One region of the Cupriavidus sp. 291-E7 genome, then DNA from elsewhere that is predicted to be linked to it. Evidence: predicted binding sites of a transcription regulator. Region 1 holds the regulator's gene; each other region holds the start of a gene.
The links. The regulator FNR, encoded in region 1, switches genes on or off when oxygen is low (the NO sensors DNR and NnrR bind a similar motif). The targets are predictions, from matches to a motif close to TTGATNNNNATCAA.
Positions count from the first base shown of each region.

Region 2: a site for FNR is predicted at 1,696-1,709, ahead of AC3FLX_RS31555 (universal stress protein). Genes of this name have one in related genera too.
Region 3: a site for FNR is predicted at 1,472-1,485, ahead of AC3FLX_RS31510 (universal stress protein). Genes of this name have one in related genera too.

Region 1 is NZ_JBYOJV010000008.1:250,216-253,488, reverse strand. Features, by position in the region: gene AC3FLX_RS16465 (sulfite exporter TauE/SafE family protein) at 293-1,060, opposite strand; gene fnr (fumarate/nitrate reduction transcriptional regulator Fnr) at 1,146-1,871, shown strand; gene AC3FLX_RS16455 (hypothetical protein) at 1,952-2,197, opposite strand; gene AC3FLX_RS16450 (hypothetical protein) at 2,194-2,403, opposite strand; gene ccoG (cytochrome c oxidase accessory protein CcoG) at 2,451-3,273, opposite strand, start outside.
Region 2 is NZ_JBYOJV010000033.1:14,377-17,649, forward strand. Features, by position in the region: gene AC3FLX_RS31540 (hypothetical protein) at 78-578, opposite strand; gene AC3FLX_RS31545 (DUF1488 family protein) at 879-1,157, shown strand; gene AC3FLX_RS31550 (hypothetical protein) at 1,255-1,599, shown strand; gene AC3FLX_RS31555 (universal stress protein) at 1,850-2,293, shown strand; gene AC3FLX_RS31560 (YeeE/YedE family protein) at 2,491-2,925, shown strand; gene AC3FLX_RS31565 (DUF6691 family protein) at 2,927-3,273, shown strand, end outside.
Region 3 is NZ_JBYOJV010000033.1:8,525-11,797, forward strand. Features, by position in the region: gene AC3FLX_RS31500 (universal stress protein) at 1-464, shown strand, start outside; gene AC3FLX_RS31505 (adenine nucleotide alpha hydrolase family protein) at 543-1,358, opposite strand; gene AC3FLX_RS31510 (universal stress protein) at 1,544-2,029, shown strand; gene AC3FLX_RS31515 (response regulator) at 2,036-2,680, opposite strand; gene AC3FLX_RS31520 (PAS domain-containing sensor histidine kinase) at 2,685-3,273, opposite strand, start outside.

The DNA of each region.
Region 1 (3,273 bases):
CCTGGGCCACCGGATGGCCAAGACGGCAAGAAACAAAACGGTATCGGCTCGGGGCAACATCGCCCTGGCCGGCGCCACCTTCCCAACCGCCGCCGGTCTTTTAACCAGATCTTTTGAACCGGATGAACTGTAGAGACGTTGCCGGCGCACCGGAGTGACCGGAAACCTGGGCACGCGTCCCAGATCAGGGAAGCGGCCCGGCGACGCAAAAAGCATGGTGCGGCGCGATACCGTGGTTCTCGGGATTGTATGGCATTCCCGGCCCCGCCCGCAACCCGGCACTGTGGCCGATTCAGAACACCACGCAAAAGCCGTGTTGCGCCAACGTATCAGGGAGCCAGATCGAACGGGCCACGCCCAGCATGCCGAACCCGATCACCACGATGGCTGCGCCCATCCGTATGGCCGGTTTGCGGGAAAGCTGGCGCAGGTATCCGGACAAGCCCGAGATCACCAGCAGGTTCGGTAATGTGCCGAGTCCGAAGGCACCCATCACGAGCGCACCTGACGTGGCATTGCCGGCCAGCAACGCCAGAGCGAGTGCGCTGTAGACCATCCCGCACGGTACCAGACCCCAGGCCAGCCCCATGCCATAGCGGCGCGCCATCGGCATGGCCCGTTGACGCGGCCGCAAGCTCGCCGGCAAGCGAGCACTCATCGATCGAACATGTTGCACCACGTGCACGGCTGCCAGAGACGCCAGCCGTTCGATCCAGTCGGCTCGCATCACGCGTCCGCGCAACAACCACGCGCCCGTGACAATCAGCATCACACTGCCCAACGCGTAGAGCCATCGCTGCAACGGCAGATACTCCTGGCGCCATACGGTCGCGCCCACCGCTCCCATCGCCGCGCCAAGCAGCATGTACGTAGTGATGCGGCCAACATGCATGACGCACAGCTCGGCCCACCAGTGTCGCGGCGAGCGATGTATGAAAACAGCCACAGTGCGGGGCTGTTTTTGCTCCGCAGCAATAGCAATTCCTCCACACATGGCAGCGCAATGCATACCACCGAGCAAAGCCATAAGAAAAACGCTTAAAAGCACACCAAATGGCAACTGTTCCTCGCTTCTGCGTCACTCGACACTGTAAAATGCCTGCATCGCGCCCTCGCTGCAAGCGCATTCATAACGAGCACTTCAATTGTTGACTTCCATTCCCGTCACCGAGATGTCGCCCCGTTGTTCCACGTGTGCAATGGGCCAGCTTTGCCTGCCCGTCGGCATGTCGCAACAAGACCTGGCGAAAATGGACACGCTCGTTCAGGAACGTGTGCGTGTCCATAAGGGCGAAACGCTTTACCGCATGGGCGAACCGCTCAGCGCGGTCTATGCCATTCGCTTTGGCACACTGAAGACGCACGTCACGATGGAAGACGGGCGCACCCAGATCACCGGTTTCCACTTGCCCGGCGAAGTCATCGGTCTCGACGGCCTGGGCGAGATGCAACACGCATCCGACGCCACCGCGCTGGAAGACACCGAAGTCTGCGTCGTGCGTTACGACGACCTGCAATCGCTGTCGGGCAGCCTGCCTTCTCTGCAGGGCCAGTTCCTGCGGCTGATGAGCAAGGAGATCTCGCAAGACCAGGTCATGCTGATCACGCTTGGCTCGATGCGCGCGGAAGAGCGGCTTGCTGCTTTTCTCGTGAACATGTCCGAACGACTTTCGGCACGCGGTTACTCCTCCACCGAGTTCGTGCTGCGCATGAGCCGCGAGGAAATCGGTAGTTACCTTGGCCTGAAGCTCGAGACCGTCAGCCGTCTGTTCTCGCGCTTCGCTGAAGCGGGCCTGATCCAGATTCGTCAGCGACATGTGAAACTGGTCGACATGGCAGGCATCAAGCAGGTGTATAGCCGCTCCTGCTGACACGCGCTACATCTCATACCGAGCACCGTGACAAAGGCCGCACCGGGACGTATCCGGTGCGGCCTTTCTGTTTAATGTTGCTATTCGAGTTCATCGGTATCGCTGAGCTTCACCGGCATCGTGTACAACGTGAGTCCGCTCGATAGCGCACAGAACAGCCACGCCACCAGGAAACCCACGGTGTAGATCGCTTGCCGCGATGCTTCAACCGGATGCCCGAAGAAATTGAGATCTCCGGGGTCCACTACCGAGAACACCACCGCTGTGGCCGCACCGCCCATCAGAAACGCCGGCCATAACACCCACATCAGCCAGCGTAGTCTCATGGGCGCCTCGCTGACGGCTCACTCCGACTCGCGCCGACTTTTTCGACTACCAGGCCGTGACGAGCGGCATCTGCAACCGGTTTGTCGGCGTGGCTGTTGGCCAGCCAGATCGTAATGCCGCAACCAACCATCGCCAACAGCGGGCCGCTCATCAGGATCCAGGGCCAGGGTTCCCTGTACCAGGGTTTTGCGGGGTGTGGGGTCATTGCGCTCTCCTATTGGCATCCGTCCCTCTTCGCAATCTGTGACAGCATCACAGATTGCGAGGGACGATGAAACTCGTGCTTTGCCGGATATTCACCTCGCGCGCGGCTTCGGTCTCGGCAGTGACCGTCACCTCGATCTTGTGCGTCCCTTGCGCGGCATCATCGATCGGCACGCGAATCCGGATCGGCAGCAACCGGTTCGACGTAGGCGACAGCGCTTCGGCGGCATGGTCGTATTCGACCGTCAGCCCCTTCAGATCGTCGCTCTGCGCCTGCACACGGATCTTCATCGGCGCCTCAGTCGCGTTGATCAGTTGGAGCCGATACACGTTCTCGATCCAGCGTCCTTCCACTTCGCGCCCGAGCGCGCCGCGGTCACGAATGATGTCGACCTTCAGCGGTGTACGCATGGCCAGCGACACAACGAATCCCGCGCACAGCGCCAGCCAGATCATGGTGTAGACGATGGTGCGCGGGCGCAGCAGACGCTTGCGGGCATCGGTGACCGACAGCTTCTTGCGCATGGCGTTCTCCGACGTGTACCGGATCAGTCCACGTGGATACTCCATCTTGTCCATCACTTGATTACAGGCGTCGATACACGCACCGCAGCCAATGCACTCATACTGCAACCCATCGCGGATATCGATGCCGGTCGGGCATACCTGCACGCAAATGCTGCAGTTCACGCAATCGCCCAAGCCGGCTGCCTGGTGATCGGTCTTGCGCGAGCGGCTGCCGCGCGGCTCGCCACGCCCCACGTCGTAGGTCACGACGTAGGTATCGCGATCCACCATCACGCTTTGGAAGCGCGCGTACGGGCACATGTACTTGCAAACCTGCTCGCGCATGAACCCGGCGTTGCCCCAT
Region 2 (3,273 bases), on a different contig from region 1:
CAGCGTTTGGCGCCGATTGCGCGCCCGCAACTCGTTCGCCGTATGCGCCGTCTCGCCGTCTTCGATGTGCGGCGCACTTAAGGGGCGATGCCTTCGCACAGGTCGGCCTGGCGCTTGCAGTACTGCCAGGTGGCTTCCTCGCTATTCATCGTGAATGAGATGGTCAGGTCTATTGGCTTTCGGCCAACGATCAGCGCGCGTTCCTGGATGATGCCCTGGTACACCGCCGCCAGATAGTATTGGCCGGGCGGCACCCGCATATACAACAGCGGCCCCTCGCTCACCACGCGCAGGACGCGTTCGTGTCGCGCATTGAGCAGCAGCACCTTGACGTCCGCAAGCGACGCGCCATCCGACCGGTCCTGGAACCGCAGGTGCACGTTGAACTGCGGCGCGAGCGAGCGCATGCGGGCCACATCGTCGGCGCCGATGCCGCCCGACAGGTACGGAATGCTGGTGGCGCCCTGCTGCAAGGTGGCCTTGGGCGTGCTTGCAGACGCTTGGGCGCCGGCCGATGCGGTGAAGGCGGCAAGGATCATGACATTGACCCAGGAGCGAGGATTGCCGAGGAAGCTCATGATCGATTCCGCCGTGTGATTGCGTTGCCGCGTTGGATTTCACTTTATGTCCGCATGGGCGGTGGCCGTTGACACAGCGCAAGGCGATTGCCGTGCAATGATCAAGGGGCAGGGCGGGTTGTCGCCAACGATGCGAATTATGGCGTCGATATCGCTCGCCACCAGACAGGCGGCGCGCAACCCACGCGCGACGTGGCGCGATGCATACGCCCTTGCGGTGAATCAAATCAGCGATCGCGCCAGCGCCTAATTTAGGGACGGTGACATCTCCAGGTACGGCGACGTATCGTCGAACACATCATGAGCGCAATCGAGTTTTCAGGCATGTTGCCGACCTACTGCTCGGCAGGCCCCAGCCTTCAGTGTCAGGCGCGCGTCGATGGCGCGCCGGCGTGCTATGGCATTACCGCCGAAGCCCTGGAGGACCACTTCGGTGCGCGATCGTGTCGGCCGGAAGACCTGTTCGTGGCCTATCAGAAGCACAAGGGCGCCATCGAGACGATGGCCCGTGGCCTGTTCGAGATGACCGGGGCTCACAGCATTTTGCTGCACAGCGGACATTTTCGATTTGGTATGTAGCCGCAGGTGTCGACGGGACTTTGAACGCCACGAGAATTGCGGCGATGCCGCACGGTGTCCGTGCCGTGCCGGGCGTCTTGAAAAGAGGTGATTGACGATGAAAACGATTTGGGCCGGTCGCCGTGCCATTGTCATCCTGTTGGCGATCCTCACCGCATGCGCGAGCTATCCGCCAGGGGATCCACAGCTTCTGACATTCCTGCAGGACGGCGTCACGACCCGGGAGGACGTGTACATGAAACTGGCCGAGCCCAGCGCGGTGTGGGAAGGTGGCCGCGTCATGACCTATCAACTCGACCGCAACAACCAGGGTTATATCCCGATGCGGCGAAGGGAAGCCGCATGGACCGCCAAGTACAGCCTGGTACTGGTTTTCGACGAACAAGGCATCCTTCGCCGGCATTCTTTGGTCGGGATGAAGGACGACCCCGCTGTCCATTGAAACTGGTCTCGGGCGCATCCATTCCGGCGCGCCGATGATCCGATGATCGCAACCACGCCGCTACCCCGGACCCTACGAAGGACACAGGCGGTTTCCTTGATCCAACCCAAATGCCGGGAGGATTCGTCGCCTACCTTGTCAGCATGGGGCGGATTCACCGGTTAAGGAATCGCCGTGTCGCGTTAGCGCCCTGCCCAGTGCTGTGCGGCGCATAAGCGTTTGTTGCCGTCCTCGATTCAAGGAGCCTGTGATGCAATCCATCGTACTTGCCGCTGATGGGTCAACGTACAGCGATGCGGCGGCGCACTTTGTGGCCGCCGGAAAATTGCTGAAGGGACCATTAATCGTCCATCTGGTCCATTGCATGCCGGCCGTGTCGGGCGAGGTGAAGTCATACATCAGCGCCACCGACCTGGCGGCATGGCACGCGGACGAAAGCAGCCGGACATTGCGCTCGGCCGCCGAGATCCTGAACCTCGGCGGCGTGTCGTTCGAGCAGCACGCGCTGACCGGATTCGCGCCAGAACGCATCGTCGAATTTGCACGCTCCGTCGATGCGTCGGCGATTGTGATGGGTACTCACGGCCGGGGCGCATTCTTCGATGCCGTCGTCGGCTCCGTGGCGGGCCGTGTCATCGCTCATGCGCCGTGCCCTGTCATTCTGGTGAAGGGTGAAGCCGCGCGCGGCCGATGACCTGGCATGCCTGATGCCGGGCAGTAAAGCCGGTTCGTGGTCGTGCCGGGCACATCGGGCAGCGGTAACTCGACGCTGCCGCAAATTCTTGGCGGCCTGGGCCGGCCGTCGTCGACACGAGCCGATTGCGCTTGCCGGAACCGCTCGCGCCTCTCGATGTGCCGCGGTTCAGGAGGAAATATCGAATCGGAAAACCCATGACGTTGGATCTTGATCACTTCACCCCATCGCTGTCGCTCGGCGGCGGGCTTCTTATCGGCTTGGCGGCGGCCGTGCTGATTCTCTTCAACGGCCGCATTGCCGGCATCAGCGGCATCCTGGGCGGATTGCTGGGCGTGCCTCGCCGTGACATGGCGTGGCGCGTTGCCTTCCTTGCGGGGCTGCTCGCCGCACCGGTGCTGGGCCGCCTGGCGGGTCATCCTGCGGTTGCCAGCATCGAGGCTGGCTGGCCCCAAGTACTGGTGGCTGGCTTGCTCGTGGGCATCGGCACGCGATACGCAAGCGGATGTACCAGCGGGCATGGCGTGTGCGGAATCTCGCGCGGTTCAGTACGGTCGATTGCAGGCACGCTCACCTTCATGGCAGCCGGCTTCCTGACCGTCTTCGTACAACGTCATTTGCTGGGAGCCTGAGATGGGCGTGATCACTGCGTGGGTAGCTGGGCTGGTATTTGGGCTCGGCCTGATGGTGTCGGGCATGGCGAACCCTGCCAAGGTCCTGGGCTTCCTGGACCTTGCCGGCGTGTGGGACCCTTCGCTCGCTTTTGTCATGATCGGTGCGATCTCGCTGGCCGCACTCGGATTTCTGGTCGCCCGGCGCCGTGCACGTTCGTGGCTCGGACTGCCGATGCAGTGGCCCTCCAGCACGTCGATCACATGGCGCCTGATCCTCGGCAGTGCCACCTTCGGCATCGGCTGGGGGCTGGCGGGCTTCTGCCCGGGGCCCGCATTGGTGGCGTTGGGCGCGGGATATCCGAAGGC
Region 3 (3,273 bases), on a different contig from region 1:
CGCCGCAGTTTCTCGAATCGCTCATATTGGAATCCGGTCGGCCCGTGCTGGTGGTGCCCTATGCCGGGCCGGCGCTGACCGTGGGGCGCCGCGCGCTGGTGGCGTGGGATGGCGGCAAGGAATGCGCGCGCGCCCTGCACGATGCATTGCCGCTGCTGTTAGGTAGCACCGTGCACCTGCTGCATGCCAATCCGGTCCACCACGCACCGCGCGCAGATGCGGCACCGTTGGATATCGCGTGCCGTGTGCTGCGCGACGTGGGCGCCGATGTCCGCACGGAGTTCGAACCCGGCGCGAACGACGCCGCCATCGGCGACCTGATATTGTCGCGCGCCGCCGATGTGCAAGCCGACCTGCTGGTCATGGGCGCGTACGGGCACGGACGCTTCCGCGAACTGGTGCTGGGCGGCGTCACCAAGACCATCCTGAGTTCGATGACGATTCCCGTGCTGCTGGCGCACTGAGACGCGTCACGCCAAGTTGGCGAAGCCGCCCGCACCCCGGGGTTCCGATAGGCGCGGGCGGCGTCGGCATGCGCATCGTTAGCGTGCGAACAGCGCCGGGATCGGAGATTCATCGAGCACGGTGCAGGGAATGTCTCCCAGCTTGCCGGCCAGCTTTCCGACCGTTTCGTCGCGCGCCTGCGCGCCGCAAACCAGCAAGTCGGTGCGCGCCGTCCGGGCGGTGGCCAGCAAAGCCTTGCCCAGTGACGGATGCGCGTCGCCCGTAAGTCCGAACAGGCAGGCGCGGATGCCCCGGCGCGCCAGCCACGTCAGCGCGTAGCTGGCCGGCGCCATATCGGTGTGGCGGTGTCGGGAGAAGGGAATGCAGCAAGCCAGCGCGACATGCTGCGCGCGGCGCAGGATCGGCAGCGCGTCGCGCAACGCACGCGCCGATTCGCGCGTGCCGCTCCACGCCACCATTACGCGCGCATAGGGCCACGCCTGCGTGGGCGCGGCGTCGTGCGTCAGCGGAATGACCAGGACCGGTGGTCCGGCCTCCAGGATGGTGCCTTCCACAAACTGTCGCGTGTCAACCGGGCAATGGCCGTCGCCAGCGCACGGCTGGCTGACGATGATCAGGTCAGCCAGGCGGCCTTCGCATTGCATGGCTTCAAGTGGCGTGCCTTCTCCCACGCGCCAGTCCACGGCGATGGGGGCGCCTGCCGTCGCGGCCTCGAAGGCCAGGCGGCTGGACTCGCAATCGGCGAAGAGCGCCGCGTCGGGAGCCAGGCCGCGTTGCGGCAGCAGGCCCACAAGCGTTGCCGGCAACGCACAAGCCAGGGCGACCGCGTGGGAAAGCCGGGCCGTGGCGTACCTTGACGCATCGACGTGGACCACGATAGCTGAGATGTCCATCTGCCCCCTTGCCAGTGCCACGACATTGGGCACGCGTCAAATCTATGCCATGACTTGAAGAAGCCGTTGCGAAAAATCAATCAATAGCGGACTGACTCGATCAATCAAAGGCATTGCGGCAGATCAAGTGCGATGGGCTGGAGCAGCCTAGTCTCGAAGCACGATGACGCAGGCGGAGCCCGATCATGTACGAGAGAATTCTGGTGGCGGTGGATGGCGGCGATTCCGCCGACCTGGCGATGACGCAGGCCATCGGCATGGCTCGGGCGTTCCATGCCGATATCAAGCTGCTGTATGTGGTGGACGACAGCGAATTTTTCGATACGGCGGGCATGGCGGACACCGCTATGGTGGTGAGCCAGCTTGTACAGGGCGGCGAACGGGCACTGGACCTCGCCGCCGAGCGGTGCTCTGAAGCCGGGGTCACCTGCATCAAGGAGCTCGTGGAGCGTCCGCTTGGCCGCGGCAACATTTCGGAGACCATCGTCGAGCGCGCGGACACCTGGCCGGCCGACTTGATCGTCATGGGCACGCATGGGCGTCGCGGCATGCGGCGGGTCATCATGGGCAGCGTGTCTGAAGGCGTGGTGGCGCAGACCAGCAAGCCCGTGCTGCTGATTCGCGCGGAGGCCAGCAGTGTGGCGGCCGGCCGTCGCAGGCAGGTGGGATGAAAGATATTAGAGCGGCGATTCGCCGGGAAACAGGTTCGCCTCGATGGCGTAGCGCACCAGGGCGGCGTCGCTGCGAAGCTGGAGCTTTTCCAGTAGCCGCATTTTGTAGGTGCTGACGGTCTTCGAGCTGACGCACAGGGCTTCGGCGATTTCGGTCAGCGATTCGCCGTTGACGATGCGCCGGTACACCTCCAACTCGCGGTCGGATAGGCTGGCATGCGGCGCATCGATTTGCTCCTGCACGCCAAGCGCCAGCTTTTCCGCCATCTCGGGGCTGACATAGGTGCCGCCCGAGGCCACCTTGCGCAGGGCCGCGATGAGGTCATTGGCGGCGCTGTCCTTGGTCAGATATCCGGCCGCGCCAGCCCGGAATGCCCGTACCACGTACTGCTCCTCGGCATGCATGGTCAGCACCAGAACCCGGCTGGCCGGATACTCGGTGCGGACATGCCGCACCAGTTCCAGGCCGCTGCGCCCGGGCATCGACAGGTCCAGCAGGATCACATCGGGTGTGGTCTCGCGCAACACCTGCGGCACTTCGGAGCCCTTGGCCGCTTCGCCGACCACTTCCACGTCGTCCTCGCGCTCCAAAATATGGCGCAAGCCGTTGCGCACCACGGCATGATCGTCGGCAATGACCACTCGTATCATCGTCTCACTCCGCCACAGTGGCACGTATGGGAAAGCGCAGGCATAGCTCGAAACCTTGCCCCGGCGCGTGCGTCAGCGCCAGCGTTCCGCCCAGCAGCCGGGTTCGCTCGCGAATGCCGAGCAGTCCGAAAGAACGGCGCGTGCGGTCGCGTAGCGTGCCGTCCCAGCCATTTCCGTTGTCGCGCACGCGCAGCACGTGTTCGTCGCCGTGTTGGTCCAGGGCGATCCACACGCGATTGGCCTGGGCATGGTGCACGACGTTGTTCAGTGCCTCCTGCACGATGCGGAAAACCGCCGTCGCCTCCTGTTCGCTTACGTCAAGATGATCGGGGGCGCGCAGGTCGATCGTCAGGCCGCAGCGGCGGCTGAAATCCTTGGCCAGCCAGTCCAGCGCCGCCGCCAGCCCCAGTTCGTCGAGCAGAGCCGGGCGCAGGTCCGCGGAGATCTGCCGGACCGCGGCGATGGCGGCATCGATGCCGCCATGCATGGCCGCCGCGCGGCTCAGGCAATGCGACGCCGTGCCGGCTTCGCGCAGGTCGCCCTCCAGCATGGCAAGGTCCATTTTCAGCGCGCTCAGGCGTTGCCCGATGTCG